Regions from separate parts of the Candidatus Clostridium stratigraminis genome, predicted to be linked through region 1. Evidence: a T-box and tRNA genes for the amino acid it is inferred to sense, from the RefSeq annotation. Region 1 holds a T-box; the other holds one or more tRNA genes.

Region 1 (4,966 bases):
TAATGCTAGGTGAACATGAGGATTTAGACCATATAAAAGCTATAACTAAGACTTATGAAAACTTTGAAACTGTTATTGGAGAGCTTATAAAGGTAAAGGAATTTTGGAAGGAGCTCCTGGGCAGGATACAGGTTAAGACCCCAGATAAAACTATGGATTTAATGTTAAACGGCTGGCTTATATATCAAACCTTATCTTGTAGGTTTTGGTCTCGAACGGGCTTTTATCAATCTGGCGGAGCCATAGGTTTTAGAGATCAGCTGCAGGATTCCATGGCCCTTGGTTTCTTGAAACCTGATATTACTAAAGAACAGATTCTTCAGAGTTCTACAAGGCAATTTTTAGAGGGAGATGTTCAGCACTGGTGGCACCCAGTAGTTAATAGTGGAATTAGAACTAGGTTTTCAGATGACTTGCTGTGGATGCCTTATGTAACTATAGATTACATTAAAAATACAGGCGATTACAGTATTCTGGATGAAGAAACTACCTATTTAGAGGAAGAACCCTTAAAAGAGGGAGAGGACGAAAGATACAAGGTAACCCCTCCCTCAGATAAAAAAGGCAGTATTTACGAGCACTGCACAAAAGCTATAGATATATCTCTAAAGTTCGGCATTCACAATATTCCACTTATGGGAAGCGGAGATTGGAATGATGGAATGAGTACTGTTGGCAATAAGGGAAAGGGAGAAAGTGTTTGGCTTGGCTGGTTCCTCTATAGCATTCTCGATGGTTTCAAGGACTTATGCAAATATAAAAAGGATGATGAAAGAGCAGAAAAGTACAATGAAATACAAAACTTTTTAGCTGTAAATCTAGAAAAAAATGCATGGGACGGCGGCTGGTATAGAAGAGCTTATTTTGACGATGCAACTCCTTTAGGGTCTATTGAAAATGATGAATGTCAAATTGATTCTCTATCCCAATCCTGGTCAGTAATTTCAGGTGCAGCAAGGCAAGGACGAAGGGAAGCTGCAATGGAGGCACTTGAAAGAAATTTAATTAAAGAAGATAAAGGCATAGTTTTACTTTTAACTCCAGCCTTTAATAATTCAAAATTAGAACCTGGCTATATAAAGGGCTATGTGCCTGGTGTCAGAGAAAACGGTGGCCAATATACACATGCTGCAACTTGGGTGGCACTTGCAATGGCTAAGCTGAATTATGGAGATAAGGCTTGGAAAATTTATCACATGATAAATCCAATAAATCATACAAAATCCTATCTAGATTGTATAAGGTATAAGGTAGAACCTTATGTTATAACAGCAGATGTATATAACACTGAGGGTCATGAGGGTAGAGGCGGCTGGAGCTGGTATACTGGCTCTTCTAGCTGGATGTACAGAGTTGGAATAGAGGGAATCCTTGGGCTTAAGCTTAAAGGCGATAAGGGTTTTACAATTGAGCCATCTGTACCAAAGGAATGGAAGGAATATGAGATTGTCTATAAAAAAGGCAAATGCAGCTATAATATCCTAGTTAAGAGAGGAGAAAAGAATGAAGTATATGTGGATGGAAAGCTTATGGATCAGGATTTAATTCCATATTCTGAAGAAGGGGAACATAAAGTTGAAGTGATCATTAATTGACCCTATAATTTTATATATAGTATAGTTTACTTACTTTTCCCATTAAATATAGAAAATTAATAATTTATCTATTGAATAGTATATATATTATGTATAAAATAGTTATAAACTAAAAAATTAAAATTTTCAAAAAATAAAAATTGGAGGGATTTTAATGACAGAGTTAAATCAAATTTACAAATGTGAAGTATGTGGAAACATAGTTGAAGTGGTTCATCCTTCAGGCGGAACATTATCCTGCTGCAATCAGCCTATGAAGCTATTGGTAGAGAACACTACTGAAGCTGCCCTAGAGAAACATATTCCAGTTATTGAAAAGGCCGATGGCGGAGTAGTTGTTAAAATCGGTGCTGTAGAGCATCCAATGATAGAGACTCATTATATTGAATGGATTGAAGTTGTTACAGCTAATAAGGTTTATAGAAAATATTTAAAACCAGGTGAAAAGCCTGAGGCATATTTTAAGCTTGAAGAAGAGGTTCTATTTGCCAGAGAATACTGTAATCTTCATGGACTTTGGAAAAAGTAATAGGTTATAAATTTTTATAAGATTGTCAAAAATATAATTGACAATCTTTTTATTTGAGAATATGATAAAATAAATAATATATTTTGCCGCTTTAAAAAGAAGCAAGTAGGTTTAAAAACAAATTTAAAGAGAGCTGTATTGGGTGAAATTACAGTAATGATGCTTAAACTGAATGGGTCTTTTAGGCTGAAGATGAATCTTTAGTAGTCTTTCACGTTAGTCTTACGTTATAAAGACAGGATATTTTTGTATCTGTAACGAGGAAAGCATTGCTTTTAAATTAGGTGGTACCGCGTATATTACGCCCTATGGTTGAGAAACTATAGGGCTTTTTTTAAATTAATGACTTCATTCATAATTTAAATAGAGGAGGAAAATATTTTGGAAGAAAAGAGAAAAGTAATTTTTAGTGGAATTCAGCCTTCAGGTGAACTCACCTTAGGAAACTATTTAGGGGCTGTAAAGAACTGGGTAAAGCTTCAAGATGCTTATGACTGCTATTTTTGTATTGTTGATTTACATGCTATAACCGTTAAACAGGTACCAAAGGATTTAAGAGCAAGGACCTTAGAAGTAATGGCAATATATATTGCTTCTGGAATAAATCCTGAGAAAAATACTATATTTATTCAATCACATGTACCGGCACATAGTGAAGCAGCATGGTTATTAAATTGTAACACCTACATTGGTGAGCTTAACAGAATGACACAGTTTAAGGATAAATCTCAAAGATATGGTGAATCTATTTCAGCAGGCTTACTAAATTACCCTGTATTAATGGCAGCAGACATATTATTATATCAAACTGACCTAGTACCAGTTGGAAGCGATCAAAAACAGCATCTTGAAATTGCAAGAGATATAGCACAAAGGTTTAATAATTCCTATAGTGAAACCTTTGTTATTCCAGATGGTTATATAGCTAAAAATGGGGCTAAAATAATGAGCCTTCAGGATCCTTCAAAGAAAATGTCTAAATCAGATGATAATCCTAATGGTTTTATTCTAATTATGGATCCTCCTGAGGTAATTAGAAAGAAAATAAGCAGAGCTGTAACAGACAGCATTGGCGTAGTTAATTACTGTGAGGAGCAGCCTGGAGTTAAAAATTTAATAACAATTTTAAGTACAATTACGGGGGAAACAATTGAAGCAATTGAAAGGAAATATGAAGGTCAAGGGTATGCTCAGTTTAAAAAGGATGTGGCTGAAGCAATTGTAAACGAATTAGAGCCAATTCAGCTTAAGGTTAAAGAGCTGCTCTCTAACAAGGATTACCTTGAAAGCATCTATAAAGCAGGGGCAGAAAAAGCTAATTATGCTGCAAGAAAGACCTTATTCAAAATGCAAAAGAAAATAGGTTTTATACTTCCAGCAAGGTAAAATAATATCTTTCAGCTTAAATCAAAATCTTTAAAGAAACCTTGGTAGTATGGTTATCTTAATCATATTTCCAAGGTTTTTTAATAAAAATTCAAAGATAATCTTTTTCAGGTTTAGTAAATAATGTTTTTTTAAAAAATATTAAGGATTTTTTAAAAAATTTGTTAAGTGTATAGAAGAACAAAAAAAGTGACGAAAATATATATATATGATTATTGTATAAAAAATAAATTATGAAAAGATTATAAGGGGGCTGGATTATGTTTAAAAAATTCAAGAAAGGAACAAAGGAAAAAGAAGTTAATAACAGAGGGTCGGAATACATTCATAAAGAATTACTAATAAAAGCCTTCACAGAAATTATTGAAGGCAAAACAATTAAAGTGAATATTGAAGAACTTGGCTCAAAAGACGTTGCAGATAAATGTAATGAATTGATAAGTGTATTGTGTGAATCTAGAAGAAAATCTATCTTGGAAATAAATGAAATATTGAGAATGGTAACAAGGATGGATTCTGTTAGAGATATGATTAAAAGTGTGGATACACAAACTGAAGCACTGCATTCCATGTCTGCAAGCAGTGAAGAATTAACAGCCTCTATTGAAGATGTTTCCAATATGTCACAAGAGGTATCTGAAAATTCAAATGAGGCAAAACAAATTACTGAAACTGGCGTAAAAAACATTACTGATTCTATTGAATTTGTAAGAAAATCCTTTGATGATATAGAAATTATAGATAATCATATGCAGGGTGTTAAGGAGAAAACCAATACTATAAATCAAATCATTGATATTGTAAAAGAAATTGCTGATCAAACTAATTTACTTGCTTTAAATGCTGCAATTGAAGCTGCAAGGGCAGGGGAGCAAGGCAGGGGGTTTGCTGTTGTTGCAGGGGAGGTAAAAAAATTAGCTGAGAATACAAAAAATTCAGTTCTAAATATTCAAAAGAATGTTTTGGATTTACAAAATGATATAGATTTATCAGTAAATAAAATTAATCAAACATCAAGACAATTAGAATCAGGCAAACAACTTGTTGATGATGCATTTCAATCAATAAATTTAATTGATAACTCAATTGATACAGTTAATGAGACAATTATTCAAGTTGCGGCAAATACAGAAGAACAAACTGCTGTAACTCAATCTTTTACTAGTAGTATTACGAAACTTTCAGAGCAGGCGGATTATATTGATAATAGCTGTCAGGATACAGGGCGTATGATATATGATTTAAGTAAAAAAATAGACTCAATTAGATTGGAAATGGTTAAAAATAGATTATGCTTAACCGATTCAGATATGGTTGAAATTTATAAAACTGATCACTTGTTATGGAGATGGAAAGTATATAATATGCTTCTTGGTAATGAAAAGGTTGATATAAATGTTGTTGGAGATTATAAACAATGCAGACTTGGAAAATGGTACTATGGAATAGAGTGTGA
Region 2 (4,966 bases), on a different contig from region 1:
TGGTGCAATTATATTCACTGATATAACTGAAATAACTAACAAAAATAATGCAAACTCCTTCTGGTTTCTTGGTAATTTCATATAAAAGTCCATATTATATCTCCCTATTTCCTTTGTGAAATAAAGCATTTAAGCAAAAAATAAAGCGTGAAACCAATTACTTGATTTCACGCTGAACAATTATACGCGTTAATGCTTTTATACTATTTATTGTAAAGGCATTTTTTATTTTTTTCAAAAAAAAATTTAAAAAATTATTTAAAAATTTAATCTATGAAATACTATAAATGATTCAAATTCTAATTTGTATACTAGAATAAAATGAACATAGTATAAAGTTAAGTTAATTCATATTTTTATTAGAAGACTTCTTTAATTATGCCAGCGAGGAAGGAAATTTCTCTGATGAATTGAAGAATTTGATTTATCTGAAGGCAAGAAATTTAATGAATAATAGAGTTCAAGGTGTTAATACTAAACTGCATATAATGCAATGAATTCAGGAGCTAACAGAACTAAAATTAATAATATAATTTCAAAGATTAATAAATATAAGGCAAATTATACTAAGGAATATAATTCATTTAAGGCTGGTTTTTCAAGTGCTTTTAACCAGAAGAAATATTCATCAAGTTTATACATTCAGAAAGACCATAAAAGTGTTTTTAGAATACCTGGCGAGATTGATATCTTGGGGAGAAGCCTCGGGATTTTTCTATTTTTGAAGGAATTGTAAGTTTAATGCAGAATATAATAATAACAGTTTGCTCCACTTGGAAGGTGAAAAAATGAAAATACTAGCTACACCTATAGATATGGCTTGCTGGTTTGAGAAAACGGGTACACCGCATCCAGTTAGATTTAAACCCATAACTGAGGATGAAAGCGAAGTAGTATTTAAAGTTGATAAAGTAAAACTTATAGACAAAGAGAAAATAGCAGGCAATGAAATGCTAATATTTAAGTGCCAGAGTGCAATAAATAATCAGCAAAGACTATTGAATTAAAGTATGAGCTTAGGAGATGCAAGTGGATCCTTTGGAAGATATAAAGTGGAAGGGTATTAGCAAAAATTTTTATAAAAACCTATTTTACTTACTTTAAGAAATTAGTATAATAATAAATATAAATAATAGAATACAAAGGAAGGAATATATGAGTTTTTTTGGAAACTTAGCACAAAAATATTAGTTATTTTATTTATTTTTCAAGCTATGCTTCCCTTTAGCTTTACACAAAACTTTTCTAAAGCTAATGTTGGAACTAATGGGGCTATAATAACTTCGGTTAAGGTCGACCAAAGTTCAGTTATTATACAAAGTCAAAGGAAGTTTGTTCAATTTAATTATAGTTATATTGATTTCTTTTACAAAACCTTCTTTTTAGCAATAGCGTATTTCAGTATAAAATCTATCATTATATATAGAGAACCAATTATAGATTTAAGAACCAAAATATATATATTTAAATCTCCAATTTTATATGGGAGTAACTGCATTACAAAGCCTTCTTTTTTTGAATAAAAAATAAAGGAGAAGGTGGGAAAATGGATTCTAGCAGTATAGTAGTATTAATAGTTGTAGGAATATTTGGTGTTGGTGGAGTAGTAGCTATGGCTATGTCTTCACGAAAAGGCAAATAGAAATTTTGTAATCCAAAAATAATTAGAATAGCAGCTATGGTTTTTGCTGTAATATCAATACTTTCTAGATAGTTATTAATTTCAAATAAAGCTCTGATTACTCAGGACTTTATTTTTTATTATTAAATTACGAATATATGGTTGCATCGAAATTTAAAAAGTGGTAATATGGAAATTACCAACATCTCTAATTTAAAAATCCTTGTTGCAAACAAAAAATTATATAAAATTTAGTTATGTGGTACATTAATGGAAAATGGGGAATCTAAATAGTCTTATAAAGGATTGAAAGCATTTTTGATATTAAATGATATTAGCAGAAAAGAACTTGCTGAAACTATGAAGATTAGCACAAGAGCACTTAATAATAAGTTAAATGGATATTCAGATTTTACATTTAATGAAGTTATGATATTTTGTAATAAATATAACAGCTGTAGTGATATATTTTCAACAAATTCAAAAATCAAAAAACTAAAATAAAAGAGTAGAAATTATTTTCTACTCTTTTTAAATTCCGGTTTCAAACATTCTGTCCGTTTTTTGTCCGGTATTAATTTTAAGAATGTGGCAGGGGTACTAGGACTCGAACCTAGGCCAACGGTTTTGGAGACCGCTACTCTGCCAACTGAGCTATACCCCTAAGACAAGAAATATTATATAACATGATTAATAAAAAAGCAACAGTTTTTAAATATAATATTTTAAATATATTTCATTAAAAAATTGTGGTAAAATGGTAATAGAAAATTGATGGAGAGGATAACATATGAGAAAGAATAAAAATTTTGCATTTTTAATACTAATAATTGGTGTTTTAGGGCTTGCAGCAACAGCATATTTTATAATAAATTCATATTTCAAAGCTAAAAATATGGAGGCACTTTTGAAACCTGTGGCCATTGGTTTTATTCCGTTTTTTATATCCTTTGCGTTTTTGAGAATAGGAATAGATGGATTGATTAAAAAAAAATAGCTAATTTACATTTCTAGAAAAATGCTAACATTCATAAAGAAATGAGAGGATATTATGCATAATTTTGATATAGTTATTATAGGTGGAGGTCCTGCTGGGCTTTCAGCAGCTATAGCAGCAAAGGAGAAGGAAGTTCAAAAGGTATTACTAATAGAAAGAGAAAACGAACTTGGCGGAGCTTTAAATTATTCTATTCATTGTGGCTTTGAAAGAATTAAGGATAATAAGACGCTGACAGGACCGGAATTTGCACAAAACCTTATAGATAAAGCAAATAAACTTAATGTTTCTTATATATTAAATACTGAAGTAATTGATATTTCTAAGGACAAGGCAATTACAGCAGTAAATGAAAATGGAATATTGGAAATTGGTGCAAAAACAATTGTTATAGCCCTTGGAGGAAGAGAAAAGCCGAAGGGAACAATTAATATTCAAGGAAAAAGCTGTGCTGGAATTTTTACTGCTGGAGCTGCTCAAAGATTTATCGTTAATGAAGGATATATGCCTGGTAAACAAGTAGTTATTATTGGATCTGGGGATACTGGACTAATTGCTGCGAAGAGAATGGTTCTTGAAGGAGCTTCTATTAAATCAATAATTGAAAGAGCATTTTTTCCAAAGGGATCAAAGAAAAACATTAAGGAGTGTATTAATGATTTAGACATTCCACTAAAACTTGGATATAAGGCTATAGATATAAGAGGTAAAGACAGAGTTGAAGGAGTAACTATTATAAAAGTAGATAATGATAATACAGCTATTATTGGCACAGAAGAATATATACCTTGTAATACTGTAATTTTATCTATGGGTCTTCAACCCGAAAATGAACTACTAAAAAAGGTTGGTATTAATATTTCAAATTCAACAAATGGCACAATTATTGATGAAGAACTTAACACAAGCATAGAAGGCATATTTGCCTGCGGCAATGTAATTAACATTCATAACACGGTAGAATATATAGTAAAGGAAGGCTATAAGGCAGGAGAAAATGCTGCAGATTTTTGTACAGGTAAGATTTTTTCTGCAGATAGAATCGAAGTTTATGAAGGCGAAGGCATAAAATATGCTGTACCTAAATTTATTAATTTAGACAAATTGGATGAAAAGGTAAATATAAGCTTCAAAACCGATAAATTATATAAATCTTCCTCGGCAGTCTTATATATTAATAATAATAAGATACAAGAAATATTTAAAGAAGAATTCTCCCCTGGTGATATAGAAACCATAATATTAGATAAGAAACATTTAAAAACAGATGAAGGAAACATTAGTATTGTAATTAAAATTGAGAATATGCAAGGACAGAAGGTTAATTAGCCCTCTGTCTTTCTACTTAAAAAGCTTTTTAAAACAATCTTTACAAATTACCATTTTACCTTTATTGGCAGTTATAACACTGCTTGTACTTATAGACTTTTCACATATTTCACATACCTTTAAACTTTTTTCTTTTTCAGTTTTTTTGCCTCGAATTCCGAGAGCTCCCTTTTTATTACTTGGAGGATTGTATATTATTGCCTCCTTTTCATGTTCATTTTTGATTATATTATAATCCATAGAATATGTACTTTCGCTATATAACTCCAGTTCAAATCTTGGGTTAATTGAATCATAAAACTCCTCTATTATAAGCCTTCTGACTTGAGCATCATTTACTATAAGGCCGCTTTTTTCTATTCCATCAAAAATACTCTTCGTAATGTTATTTGTATCCGGATGTCTAAGTTTGCTTTTGTAGTAGACTTTAAGTACTGCAATAAGAGCTTCAGACAGTACTATACCAGGATTTTGTGATCTGGCTTCATAGGCAATTTCCTCTTCATATAAGGCATATCTGTCGTGATATTTACCAGAATTATATGGAAGTATAGCCCGACCTTTAAGATTAAAGAGCTTAAAATTAGATTTTGATATTGGAGAACCCTTTACTACAACTCGCGCATAACGATTATTCATAATTTGCTCCTTTTTTGTAAGATATACATTTGATTATAACATATATTTTTGTGTATAATAAAATTTAGTTATACAAAAGGGAGTGTTCTTATGAAGGACTTAAAAATACTTGCAATAGAAAGCAGCTGTGATGAGACCTCAGCTGCAATAGTGGTAAATGGAAGACAGGTTCTTTCAAATATAATCTCCTCACAAATTGATATTCATACCAAATTTGGTGGGGTTGTACCTGAGGTTGCCTCAAGGAAGCACATTGAGGTAATAAGTAAGGTAGTAGAAGAGGCCTTAGATAAGGCAAATGTAACCTTTGAGGATTTAGATGCCATTGGAGTGACATATGGCCCAGGACTTGTTGGAGCATTATTAGTTGGGCTTCAGTA

Evidence for each region. A T-box is a leader RNA that pairs with one kind of tRNA and senses whether it is charged. The one in region 1 lies ahead of trpS (tryptophan--tRNA ligase), so its partner is inferred to be a tRNA-Trp.
Region 2: it encodes a tRNA-Trp, which carries the amino acid that the T-box ahead of trpS (tryptophan--tRNA ligase) is inferred to sense. The anticodon was not compared.

What each region holds. Positions count from the first base shown of each region.
Region 1 is NZ_JBJHZZ010000002.1:257,165-262,130, forward strand. It holds gene ACJDUG_RS05450 (glycoside hydrolase family 94 protein) at 1-1,595, shown strand, start outside; gene ACJDUG_RS05455 (desulfoferrodoxin) at 1,750-2,124, shown strand; T-box leader at 2,207-2,436, shown strand; gene trpS (tryptophan--tRNA ligase) at 2,506-3,510, shown strand; gene ACJDUG_RS05465 (methyl-accepting chemotaxis protein) at 3,771-4,966, shown strand, end outside.
Region 2 is NZ_JBJHZZ010000001.1:602,782-607,747, forward strand. It holds gene ACJDUG_RS02895 (hypothetical protein) at 1-93, opposite strand, end outside; gene ACJDUG_RS02900 (hypothetical protein) at 494-736, shown strand; gene ACJDUG_RS02905 (hypothetical protein) at 789-1,007, shown strand; gene ACJDUG_RS02910 (hypothetical protein) at 1,928-2,125, shown strand; tRNA gene ACJDUG_RS02915 (tRNA-Trp) at 2,211-2,285, opposite strand; gene ACJDUG_RS02920 (hypothetical protein) at 2,412-2,618, shown strand; gene ACJDUG_RS02925 (NAD(P)/FAD-dependent oxidoreductase) at 2,673-3,947, shown strand; gene ACJDUG_RS02930 (RusA family crossover junction endodeoxyribonuclease) at 3,960-4,586, opposite strand; gene tsaD (tRNA (adenosine(37)-N6)-threonylcarbamoyltransferase complex transferase subunit TsaD) at 4,677-4,966, shown strand, end outside.